Regions from separate parts of the Pseudomonas hormoni genome, predicted to be linked through region 1. Evidence: predicted binding sites of a transcription regulator. Region 1 holds the regulator's gene; each other region holds the start of a gene.

What was found. Region 1 encodes FliA, which starts transcription of late flagellar genes. Its sites were predicted from a motif close to CTAAAGTTTNNNNNNNNNNNGCCGNTAA; they were not measured.
Region 2: flgM (flagellar biosynthesis anti-sigma factor FlgM) is a predicted target of FliA. The motif match lies at 2,717-2,744, and genes of this name have one in related genera.
Region 3: KJF94_RS27175 (methyl-accepting chemotaxis protein) is a predicted target of FliA. The motif match lies at 1,936-1,963, and genes of this name have one in related genera.

Annotation. Positions count from the first base shown of each region.
Region 1 covers NZ_CP075566.1:1,027,505-1,031,714, reverse strand. Annotated here, with positions in the region: gene KJF94_RS04760 (chemotaxis protein CheA) at 1-536, opposite strand, end outside; gene KJF94_RS04755 (protein phosphatase CheZ) at 583-1,371, opposite strand; gene KJF94_RS04750 (chemotaxis response regulator CheY) at 1,394-1,765, opposite strand; gene fliA (RNA polymerase sigma factor FliA) at 1,933-2,673, opposite strand; gene fleN (flagellar synthesis regulator FleN) at 2,670-3,500, opposite strand; gene flhF (flagellar biosynthesis GTPase FlhF) at 3,617-4,210, opposite strand, start outside.
Region 2 covers NZ_CP075566.1:4,156,032-4,160,241, reverse strand. Annotated here, with positions in the region: gene KJF94_RS19375 (MFS transporter) at 1-936, shown strand, start outside; gene KJF94_RS19370 (flagellar brake protein) at 1,000-1,746, opposite strand; gene KJF94_RS19365 (flagella synthesis protein FlgN) at 1,838-2,305, opposite strand; gene flgM (flagellar biosynthesis anti-sigma factor FlgM) at 2,354-2,680, opposite strand; gene flgA (flagellar basal body P-ring formation chaperone FlgA) at 2,845-3,606, opposite strand; gene KJF94_RS19350 (chemotaxis protein CheV) at 3,688-4,210, shown strand, end outside.
Region 3 covers NZ_CP075566.1:5,829,623-5,833,832, reverse strand. Annotated here, with positions in the region: gene KJF94_RS27175 (methyl-accepting chemotaxis protein) at 1-1,822, opposite strand, end outside; gene KJF94_RS27170 (sigma-70 family RNA polymerase sigma factor) at 2,134-2,634, shown strand; gene KJF94_RS27165 (FecR domain-containing protein) at 2,634-3,647, shown strand; gene KJF94_RS27160 (TonB-dependent siderophore receptor) at 3,735-4,210, shown strand, end outside.

The sequences.
Region 1 (4,210 bases):
GCAACCACAGGCGCCTCGGCCTGAGCCTTGACGGCGTTCAGCGAGTCCAGCAGTTGTTCGAATTCGTTATCGGTGATGTCGCCTGATTCGGCTTCGGCAGCCGGTGCTTCCACCACTTCAGCCACAGGTGCGGCTTCATCGGCGGTTTGCGGCTCGGCCAGACGGGCCAGGGCCGCAAGCAATTCAGGCGTGGCAGCCGTGATCGGGCTGCGTTCGCGGACTTCGCTGAACATGCTGTTCACCGCGTCCAGCGCTTCGAGAACCACGTCCATCAATTCCGAGTCGACGCGACGTTCACCCTTGCGCAGGATGTCGAACACGTTCTCGGCGATGTGACAGCACTCCACCAGCTCGTTGAGCTGGAGGAAGCCGGCGCCCCCTTTTACAGTGTGAAAACCGCGAAAAATTGCATTGAGCAAGTCCGCATCATCCGGTCGGCTTTCAAGCTCGACCAGCTGTTCGGACAGTTGCTCTAGAATCTCGCCGGCCTCAACCAGGAAATCCTGAAGGATCTCTTCATCGGCGCCGAAGCTCATTAAGGGTGTGCTCCTACAGGTCTAAAAACCTAAAATACCTAAAATTCTAAAACCCTAGGCTGGATAGCAAATCGTCCACATCGTCCTGACCGGACACAACGTCTTCTCTTTTATCGGCATGAATCTGCGGACCTTCACCCTGAGAGAGATGTTTTTGCGGATCTTTTTCAGCAAGCATCGCTTCACGGTCATGTTCGATGCCCGCAAAGCGGTCCACCTGACTGGCCATAAGCACGAGCTTGAGCAGGTTGCTTTCAACTTCGGTGACCAATTGGGTCACACGCTTGATCACTTGACCTGTGAGGTCCTGATAATCCTGAGCGAGCAGAATGTCGTTGAGGTTGCTCGACACCGCGCGGTTGTCCGCGCTGCTGCGTGTCAGGAAACCGTCGACACGCCGTGCCAGCTCGCGAAACTCTTCAGCCCCGACTTCGCGACGCATGAACCGTCCCCAGTCCGTGCTCAGCGCCTGGGCTTCATCGCTCAGGCTATTGACCAACGGCGTAGAGTTTTCGACCAGGTCCATGGTGCGGTTGGCTGCGGCCTCTGTCAGCTTGACAACGTAGCCCAGACGCTCGGTGGCATCTGTGATCTGGGACACTTCCTCGGCTTGCGGCATGTGCGGGTCAATCTGGAAATTGACGATCGCGCTATGCAGCTCGCGAGTGAGCTTGCCCACTTCCTGATACAGGCCGCGGTCACGGGTCTGATTGAGCTCATGGATCAATTGCACAGCGTCGCCGAACTTGCCTTTTTCAAGGCTTTCGACCAGTTCGACCGCGTGTTTTTTCAGGGTCGACTCAAAATCGCCCTGTGAAGATTCGTTGTGGTCCATAGCTCCCCCGTGGCGCAGTTTCTCAACCGATGCGTTCGAAAATCTTCTCGATTTTTTCTTTCAACGCCTGGGCCGTGAAGGGTTTGACCACATAGCCGTTAACACCGGCCTGGGCCGCTTCGATGATCTGCTCGCGCTTGGCTTCAGCGGTTACCATCAGCACCGGCAGGTGCTTGAGCTTTTCATCGGCGCGCACGTGACGCAGCAGATCGATACCGGTCATGCCAGGCATGTTCCAGTCCGTTACCAGAAAGTCGATGCTTCCGCTGTTGAGAACCGGAATGGCAGTAACGCCATCGTCAGCCTCGACCGTGTTGGTGAACCCAAGGTCACGCAACAGGTTTTTTATGATCCGCCGCATCGTTGAGAAGTCATCAACGATGAGGATTTTCATGTTCTTGTCCAATTCGACCTCCAAGCAGTCTTAAACGCGCCCAGCACCTGGACGCGCCATTTCAATCAATCCGGCAAAGCACTCAATGACTGTCTGGAGCACAACAGATCGAGACCGGCGCAGTTCAACACCACACCAGCCACGTTCGCAGTGTCCCCACACTGCCTTCAGCGCGCTCGCCACTCCCCCAAACGCCCCCGCAAACGGGCCGCGCACTGGCTGTGTAACTGGCTGACTCGAGATTCGCTGACCCCCAGGACCTCACCGATTTCCTTGAGATTCAACTCTTCGTCGTAGTACAGCGCCAACACCAGTCGCTCACGCTCCGGCAAATTGGCAATCGCGTCCGCCAGCGCCGCCTGGAAGCGTTCATCTTCCAGATCGCGTGACGGCTCGAGATGAGCGCTCGCGCCATCCTCGTGCAGCCCTTCGTGTTCGCCGTCCTGCAACAGATCGTCGAAACTGAATAACCGGCTGCCCAGGGTGTCGTTCAAAATCCCGTAGTAATCATCGAGACTCAATTGGAGTTCGGCCGCAACTTCGTGATCTTTAGCGTCACGGCCGGTTTTAGCTTCAATCGAGCGAATTGCGTCGCTGACCATGCGGGTATTGCGGTGGACCGAACGTGGCGCCCAGTCCCCCTTGCGGACTTCATCGAGCATCGCGCCGCGGATTCGAATGCCCGCGTACGTCTCGAAACTCGCGCCTTTGCTGGCGTCGTATTTGGTCGATACTTCAAGCAGGCCGATCATGCCGGCCTGGATCAGGTCTTCGACCTGGACACTGGCTGGCAGTCGCGCCAGCAAGTGGTAGGCAATGCGTTTGACCAGTGGCGCGTAACGCTCGATCAGCTCGTACTGCGCGTCACGTGCCGATTTCTTGTATAGGTTGTAACCGCTGGCTGTCATAGCACGGGTCCTGCCGTTTGTTGCACGAGGCGCTCGACGAAAAACTCCAGGTGCCCACGCGGGTTGGCAGGCAGCGGCCAGGTATCGACCTTTTGTGCGATGGCCTTGAAGGCCAGGGAGCACTTGGAACGCGGGAAAGCTTCATAGACCGCGCGCTGCTTCTGAACGGCCTTGCGCACGCTTTCGTCGTACGGCACCGCACCGACGTATTGTAAGGCGACGTCGAGGAAGCGATCCGTGACCTTGGTCAACTTGGCAAACAGGTTGCGACCTTCCTGCGGGCTCTGGGCCATGTTGGCCAGGACGCGGAAACGGTTCATGCCGTAGTCGCGGTTCAGCAGTTTGATCAGTGCGTAGGCGTCGGTGATCGAGGTCGGTTCGTCGCAAACCACCAGCAAGACTTCCTGCGCGGCGCGAACGAAACTGACTACCGAGTCACCGATGCCCGCAGCGGTGTCGATCACCAGGACGTCGAGGTTGTCGCCGATATCGCTGAACGCCTGGATCAGGCCGGCGTGTTGTGCCGGGCTCAGATGCACCATGCTCTGAGTGCCGGACGCGGCCGGGACGATGCGGATGCCGCCTGGCCCCTGCAACAACACGTCGCGCAGCTCACAGCGGCCTTCGATGACGTCGGCCAGGGTGCGTTTGGGTGTCAGTCCCAGCAGGACGTCGACGTTCGCCAGACCCAGATCGGCGTCCAGCAGCATGACGCGCCGGCCTAGCTCAGCTAGAGCCAGGGACAAGTTCACTGACACGTTAGTCTTCCCGACGCCACCTTTGCCGCCGGTCACCGCGATCACCTGTACGGGATGCATGCTGCCCATGTTATTTCTTTACCTTGTCTTGCATAGACGGAGGCCACATTACTGGCTGCGCGTTCACAAACGGAACAATGCATGGCAGACCATCGATGTAGGTACAAAAACTGTTCATTAATACCTCAGCCAACCTGCTTGGTCGGGCTGTGGTAAATATCAGCGAACATGTCAGCCATGGCTTCTTCGCTGGGTTCTTCCTGCATTTGCACGCTGACGGCACGGCTGACCAACTGATGACGACGCGGCAGATGCAAATCATCCGGAATCCGCGGCCCATCGGTCAGGTAAGCCACCGGCAACTCATGACTGATTGCCAGGCTCAGCACCTCGCCCAGGCTTGCCGTTTCATCCAGTTTAGTCAGGATGCAGCCAGCGAGCCCGCAGCGCTTGTAACTGTGATAAGCGGCGGTTAGAACCTGTTTCTGGCTGGTGGTTGCCAGAACCAGATAATTTTTTGATTTGATGCCTCGACCGGCCAGGCTTTCGAGCTGCATACGCAGTGCCGGATCGCTGGCCTGAAGACCCGCGGTATCGATCAGCACCACACGCTTGCGCAGCAATGGGTCCAGCGCCTGCACCAGGGACTGGCCCGGGTCGACGTGGGTGACCGACACGTTGAGGATCCGGCCCAGGGTCTTGAGTTGTTCCTGAGCGCCGATGCGGTAGCTGTCCATGCTCACCAGCGCGATGTTCTGCGCGCCGTACTTGAGCACGTA
Region 2 (4,210 bases), 3.1 Mb from region 1:
GGGCAACTGATTCTGGTCATGCACCCGGCGCTCGGTCTGGAGCTGTTGATGCTGGTCGCCCTGTGCTTTGCCCTGTGCCTGGTGCCGGTGGCCCTGACCCGGCGGATTCACCCGGCGCCTCTGCACCCGGCGCCGATGGAGCCGCGCTTCTTCATCAAGCGCGTGCCACAGTCGTTGAGTACGGTGCTGGGGGCGGGACTGATCATCGGTTCGTTCTACGGTCTGGCGCCGCTGTATGCGTCGCAGCAAGGGTTGTCCACGGAGCAGGTCGGTCTGTTCATGGGTAGCTGCATTTTTGCCGGCCTGCTGGTGCAGTGGCCGTTGGGCTGGTTGTCTGACCGTTATGACCGGGCGCTGTTGATCCGCTGTTTTGCGCTGTTCCTGGCCGTTGCCGCCTTGCCGCTGGCGATCATGAAGCAGGTGCCGCTGGAGGTGCTGTTTATCGCCGGCTTCCTCTGTGCATTGGTGAAGTTTTGCCTGTATCCATTGGCGGTGGCGTTCTCCAATGACCACGTCGAGGGCGATCGCCGGGTGTCGCTGACGGCGATGTTGCTGGTGACCTACGGTGTCGGCGCCAGTATCGGGCCGCTGGTCGCCGGGGTGCTGATGAAGATGTTCGGCAGTCAGATGCTCTACGCCTTCTTCAGTTTCTTCGCGTTGGTGCTGGTGTGGCGGATCCGCCCGAAAGCGGTGACCAACCTGCATCAGGTGGACGATGCGCCGCTGCATCACGTCGCCATGCCGGACAGCATGTCGAGTTCGCCGCTGGTGGCTTGTCTTGACCCGCGTGTCGATGAACAAGTGGTGCAGGACCAGATGCACAGCCCGGTCAATCCTGAGCCGAGCCCTGAACCGGAGGCGGAGACAGAAACCACTCCACCCCCGGAGGACCCTGACACAGGTCGCGAGCAAAGCTTCACCGAGGCCAGGCCTTAAAACCCGGGCATAAAAAAACGGGCAGTCACCGCAAGGGACTGCCCGTTTTTTATTGAAGCGCTATTACAGGTCGTCTTTGTCGAAGCGTCGCGCTTCGCGCTGAAGCTGATAGACGAAGCGCTCGACCTGACGCTGCACCAAGCCGCTCATGTTGTGAAAGCGGATGCCGGCGAAGGTGGTGGAGATTTTTTCTTCGAAGTGCAGGTAGCGCAGTTCGACCGGTGCCGTCATTTTGCCGAAGGGCAGGGCGGCGGCGAAACGGTCGTAGACCTGGCCCAGTTGCAGGCTGCCGGTAATGTCGCCTTCGAAGCGCAACTTGCAGCCGGTGGCGGAAATGTCCAGCAGCTTGCCGTTGATCGGCGCCTTGAGCTTTTCACCGTCCAGCTCGACGTTGACCAATTGCGCCAATTTCAATGCGGCGCGAAAGGCATTGCGGCGCTGGTGATACACCACTTCATCCGGCAGCGGGCCGCGATAGCAGCGACTGTCACCGGATTCGTCGATGGTCAGTTGACCGTTGCTTTCCCAGGCGATGCGCACGCCTTCGTGAAAGCCTTCGACCTTGAACGGTTCGCCGGCCAGCAGGAAGCGTTCGCCGTCACGCGGGATCATTTCGTCGAGCGCGATGGTGCGGCCTTCGCGGTCCACGTCCACCAGATAGCTCTGGAAGCGCTGAGTGCGCTCATGGAACGTGATGATCAGCGGATCATGGCTTTCTTGCAGTTGGCGCAGGTTGCCGGAGATTTCCAAAGGCGTGGTAAGCACCTTGGGTGGCTGCGGGGCATCTTCCGCGGTTAAGGCATTGGACACGGTTCATCAATCTCCAGACAAATATGACTACGGCTGGCTAGCATATTGCCAGCATGTTGCGAGTCTTGATAGGGCGTGGTCATTTGAAGGCTCAAGCCTGACTGAGCGGGCGTGGCTTCGCAAGCTTGGCGGTTGATCCGCGGGCATCATAAAGGGCAGGCGGTTCGCCGCCGGTAAGGATTTTCAGCTGGTTGGCCGTGGCGGCCTGCTGGACCAGGATCGACTGGCCATTATTGACGTTCGCCGCCTGGCATTGAGCCAGAAGGTCGGTCAGCACATCGCTCTGCGCCAGCAACTCTTCGCCGATGCTCGAATGGCTGGCCAGTTGCTCCAGACCGTTGCGATTGACCGGCAGATTGAGGCTGGCGAGGATTTCACTGCGCTTGCGGCCATGCTGTTCGAGCAGAATGATCAATGCCTGTTTCTGCGCCAGAATATCTTCGAGCAGTGGCATGTCACGACCGTGCAAGGCGATAGACTCGGTTTGCAGTAACTCCAGCAAGTGTTGCGCTGGAGCAAAGTCGTCGGTGATCAGTTGCAGTAAGTTAGTGTCGTGCATGGCTGGCCTTGGGTTTTAAGCGTCCAAAAGCCTGGCGCGGGCCGTGGCCTAGCGCTGGGCTTCGAAGTTGAGCAGTTTGCTGGCTACACGGTTGCTGTCGACTTTGTAGCTGCCATCGGCAATCGCTGCTTTCAACTCGGCCACGCGGGCTTTGTCGACGGCAGGCTGATCGCGCAGCTTGTCAGTGACCTGTTGCAACTGTTGAGCCTCATTGCTGAGGTGTACCGATTCCCCGCTTTTGACGGTACTGGCCTGTTCGGCCGGGGTATTCAGCGGCGCGGATTTGCCGGCTTCGGCAGTTTCCTTGGCAACGCTGGTACGTGTACTGCCCGTAAGTGACGAGGAGCTGTTCAAACGGCTGAAATCGATGACCATGGTAAAAAACCTCTGAGTATTTGGACGCTTGCCATGTTTTCGGCTCTCCCTGTGAAAACTTTAGACCCATTTATCAATGAGCCTGCATGCGCCAGCACTTCTTCTGCATGCGGCACAGTTTAGGGAACAGCCTCGGGCAACGCCACTTCTTCAGGAAAGGGTGCCTACATAGACACTTCCACCTGGCCCGGCGCAGTGACTTGCGCCTTGATGACCCGCTTGGAGTTGAGGTTTTTCACGCGAATCTGCTCGCTCATACCGCCGTTGGACAGCGCTTCGCCGGGCATTCGCACGCTGAGCGTACCACTGTGGGCGGTAATGACCACCTGATCACCCTTGCGAATGACTTCCGCCTGTTCGAGGTGAACGAGGGTAATCACCTGATCGGCGACCATTGGTCGGGTAAGTCGCTGGCCGATCGCCTGTTCGAGGGTCGTCAGGTAACCCTGGTTGATCAGGCTGATATCACGTTCGCGCAGGAGCACGTCAGCGGGCTCGACAATGTCGGCGCGGCGCAGGGGGCGGGTGGTGGTCACGACGTCGCGAAACAGGCGGACTTGAGCGGGTACGAACACCGTCCAGGGGGAGGTTCCCTCGCAGCGAACCTTGACCGTGACCCGGCCCAATGGCTTGGCCGGGCTCTCGAGGCTGGCTGTCAATTCCTTGTCGCACATGGGCATGCGCAGTCGCGGATCGAGCTGGTTGACCTGGATTTCGTAGCGACCTTCCGTTTGACTGGTCGCCAGATAGTCTTCTACGGTGAATTCAAGAAAGCCCTGGGTGACGCCGATAAGCATGTCAGGCAAGGTAACCGCGTCAGCAAGGGCAGGGCTGCCAGCGTTGAACAGGCAAACGGCCGACATCGCCCAGAGCAGTCTGCGGAAGGGTGATGTCAGGCGTCGGAAAAATGTCGGTTCTGTGTTCATAAGAGTTAAAAAGCAAGCGCCGTGCCGTTTAGTGATGAATGTGCGTCGCAACACACTTAGCGTTGGTGTAGGAGTCTGGGCATGGCTGGTGTAATGGATTCGGTAAACCAGCGCACGCAACTGGTAGGGCAGAATCGCCTGGAGCTGTTGTTGTTCCGTCTCGACGGCCAGCAGCTGTACGGGATCAACGTGTTCAAGGTTCGCGAGGTGCTGCAATGCCCCAAGCTGACCTTGATGCCCAAGTCCAGTCCTGTCGTGTGCGGTGTGGCAAATATCCGGGGGGCGACCATTCCGATCCTTGATCTGGCAATGGCGACCGGTTCCGGGGCGCTGAAAGATCAAAGCAATCCCTTCGTGATCATCACGGAATACAACACCAAGACCCAGGGTTTCCTGGTGCGCTCGGTGGAACGCATCGTCAACATGAACTGGGAGGAGATTCATCCGCCTCCCAAGGGCACCGGACGCGATCATTACCTGACGGCTGTGACTCGGGTCGACAATCAGTTAGTCGAAATCATCGACGTCGAGAAGGTCCTGGCAGAAGTGGCGCCGACACCGGAAGCGATTTCCGTCGGTGTGGTCGATGTCGAGACCCAGCACA
Region 3 (4,210 bases), 1.7 Mb from region 1:
CGCAATCCTTCAACGTTTCATTGAGGTTGGCCACGCTCTGCTGGTTCAGCAGGTTGATCTGGTTGACGTCAACGTTGAGGGTCTCTACTACCGCGGTCTGCTCCTCGGTCGCAGCGGCCACCGACTGGTTCATGCCGTCAATTTCGCCTATACGCCGGGTCACGCTGACCAGACGCAAACCGGCCTGGTTCGCCACTTCGACGCTCTCTTCGCTGGAGACCTGACTGGCGTTCATGGTGGTCACCGCTTCGCGTGAGCCGATCTGCAGCGAAGTGATCATCTTGTGAATCTCCTCGGCCGACTCCTGCGTGCGATGGGCCAGGTTGCGCACCTCGTCCGCCACAACGGCAAAACCACGCCCGGCTTCACCGGCACGGGCCGCTTCGATGGCCGCGTTGAGCGCCAGCAAGTTGGTCTGCTGAGAGATGCCTTTGATCACATCGAGAATGTGCCCGATATTATCGGTGCTGGCGTTGAGGGTTTCGATCTGCGTGCAGGACAGGCTGATTTTCTGCGACAGCTCGGTCATGGCCAGAATGGTTTTTTCCACCACCTGACGACCGTCATCCGCCTGCTCGCTCGCGCCGCTGGCGTGCTGCGAGGCATCGGCGGCGTTGCGAGCGATTTCCTGGGTTGCGGCGCCCAATTGGTTGATCGCCGCCGCCACACTGTTGGTGCGCGCACTTTGCTCGTCAGAGCCGACGATCGAGGCGTTGGACGATGCCATCACCCGTTGCGACAGGTCATGAACCTGGCGAGTGGCCGACGACACCTCTGAAATCGACGCATGAATCCGCTCCACGAACTGGTTGAAAGAACCGCCCAGTTCACCGAATTCGTCTTTGCTTTCAACGGCCAGACGACGGGTCAGGTCGCCTTCGCCCTGGGCGATGTCCTGCATCGCTCGACCCATGGTGGTCAGCGGTCGCATCAGCACATTGATCAACAGGCTCAACAGCACTGCAATCACGGCCACGGCGATGAACATCGCGATCAACGCCGAGGTGCGGAACTGGCTCAATGGTGCGTAGGCCTTGTCCTTGTCGATCGACAGACCTATGTACCACGCCGCATTCGGCAACCCGTTGACCGGGGTGAACGAGAGGATGCGTTCCTGGTTGTTCAGGGTGACTTGCTGATTGCCCTTCTCGATGCGCAGGCCTGCGTTAGGGTAGATGTCCTTCAGGTTTTTCATGACCTGGTCTATGTCCGGACTGACGATCACCTGACCGTCGGCGCTGACCAGAAACGCATGGCCGATGCCGCCGAAATCCACCGAGTTGATGATCTTCACCAGGGTTTCCAGGCTCAGGTCACCGCCGACCACGCCGAGCAATTCGCCGTTCTTTTTCACCGGTAGGGCGATGGTTACGACCAAGCCGCCGACGGCGGCCATGTAAGGCGGGGTCAGCATGGTTTTGTCAGCGGCAACCGCTTGCTTGTACCAGGGACGCTGACGCGGATCGTAGCCGTCCGGCATCTTCGCGTCGGGGCGCTGGGTGAACACGCCATTGGTCTGGCCGACGTACGTGAACTGAAAGTTCGAGGTGAAGGCCGGCTGATCAACCAAGCCCGGCAGATCGGCATTGGCGCCCTGATGAGCGACGTTCTGCGCGAGGTTTTCCAGCACCAGTACGCGGCCGCTCATCCAGTTCTGCACACTGCTGGCGGTCAGGTCGCCGGCCTGTTGAACAGAGGATTCGAGGTTTTGCCGAATGGTATTTCGCTGCAGATAGTCGTTGTACAAAGTGAACAACGCAAAAGCCAGCACCACGACGCCGGAGGCGGCCAACAGGATTTTATGGCTGAACTTAAGATTCATTTCATGGGACTTCTATGCAGAAAGTGGGGATGCGTTCCGGGTTGCAACATTCCATGTAAAGCTCAAGTGGCTTCTGTGGCCGCTCTACTTTGGTGCACGCATGTCTCACCAGTCTGTCGGCACAAACGGGATTAATCTTAGGGACATGTACGAAATGGTCGGCACTTCCGTCAGATACCCGCCGAACGGCGTGCTAGAGCGCCTGAGTAGCATTTCCGTGATGACGGTTGTGCGAGCGGCGGTTGCAAATTCCCCAACCCTTGATGACAATGCGACTAATTATCATTTGTGACGTCCGGGCTGTCGCGTTCATGTCCTCACCTGAGTTTGCTGTACAGTCGCTTTACAGTAGCCATCACGGTTGGCTCAACACGTGGCTGCGCGCGCGACTGGGCAACGCCGCCGATGCGGCGGACCTGGCCCAGGACACGTTTGTACGCCTGCTGCAAAGAACCGAACGCCTGGAACTCAAGGCCCCTCGCGCGTTTCTGCGAACGATTGCTCGCGGCCTGGTGATCGATCATTGGCGCCGCGAAGAAATCGAGCGCGCGTACCTGGAAACCATCGCCCATTTGCCAGAGGCCGAAACGCCGAGCACGGAAGCCCGGGCGCTGGTGCTTGAATTGCTGGAAAGCATCGCGCGCATGCTTGAAGGACTGAAGCCAAAAGTGCGTCAGGCGTTTCTGCTGGCACAGTGCGAAGGGCTGACTCACAAACAGATTGCCGAACAGATGGGCTTGTCTCTCCGTTCAGTGGAACGCTACGTCGCCGACGCCCTGTTTCACTGCTACCTGCTGCGGTACGAAGCATGATGCCTGTGGATAATCTGTCGGTGAACCGCCGTGGCGAGCCTCATCAACAGGTGGTCAAACAAGCCATCCACTGGCTGCTGCGCCTGCGAAACAACGCGAACAATGCCCGGCTGCGTCAGCAATGCGATGTCTGGCGGGCGGAACACCATGAGCACGAGGTGGCTTGGCAACGGGTGCAATCCCTGCAGGCCGAACTGAGCAGCAACCTGCGTGCGGTGCCCGGTGCTCACGTCGCCTTCAACACCTTGGAAAACAGTGTTCAAGGATTGGGCAGACGCCAGGCCTTGAAGCTGCTATCCGGCGCAGTGCTGATGGGGTCGGCTGCATGGTTGGGCAGGGATGTGACCGGCTGGCAGCAGTGGACCGCCGATTTCGCCACCGCCACTGGCGAGCGTCGTGGTTTCCAGCTACCGGACGGCACGCGGCTGGAACTGAATACGGCGAGCGCGGTGGATCTGGACTACACCGCGCACCAGCGATTGATCAAACTGGCCCGCGGCGAAATCATCGTGACGTGCGGCGGTGCCGATGAAGGAGCTTCGTTTGATCGACCGCTACGGGTGCAAAGTCGACAAGGTGTGTATGAGGGTGTGGCGGCACGTTTCATCCTCCGCCAGGAAGCGGACTGCACGCGGCTCAGTGTGACCAGCGGCATGGTGGTAATCCACTCGCCAATGCCTGCCGATGGCGTGCCTACTCAGGTTCATGCCGGACAGAGCTATCTGATCGATCACCAGCGGGCGCGCCCGGCCCCACCGCTGAGCATGGATGCCGGCGCCTGGGTCGATGGTCTGATCATCACCCGCAACATGCGTCTGGGCGATTTCCTGCAGGAGGTCGGACGCTATCGGCCCGGATATCTGACGTGCGCAGCGGACATTGCCGACCTGCGCCTGTCCGGTGTTTTCCGCCTGGAAAACACCGACAAGCTACTGGCCATCCTTCCGCAAACCTTACCGGTGCAATTGCGTTACCGCACACGCTGGTGGGTGACGCTGGAGCGGCAGGCATGAATTTTTTTGGCGGGTTTTCCGTGCAAGGCCGGCTTAGTCAGTAAGCACTTCAACTCTGACTTCAGCGACTTCCTACGGAAACCTACAATGTCTGTCCGCAACATCAGTAAGAACCTTCCTAATTTCGCCGCGGATTCCGGCGCCTTGCGTCACGCCATTCGCGCAGCGTTGTTCTCTACCGCGCTGGGTGTGGGTCTATTGCCGATATCCGCTGTGGCAGCAGGGAGCAGCGCGGTCAGCAGCCATCGCTACAACATTGCCGCCGGGCCATTGAGCGATGTACTCAATCAGTTTGCGCGTCAGGCGGGCATTACGTTATCGACCACGCCTTCGCAAACGGCGGGACTTCAGTCCCCCGGCGTGCAAGGAGAGTACTCAGCGGATCAGGCGCTAAGCCACTTGCTCAGCGGTTCGGGCCTGGAGGCGGTGAGTCAGGATGGTAGCAGCTACGTGCTGCGCTCCGTCACCGAAGCGTTGGCACTGCCTACGACCGACATCAAAGGCTTTGCCCTCGGTAACGCACTGGGCAGCATGGACGGCTACAACGCGACGCACAGCCAGAT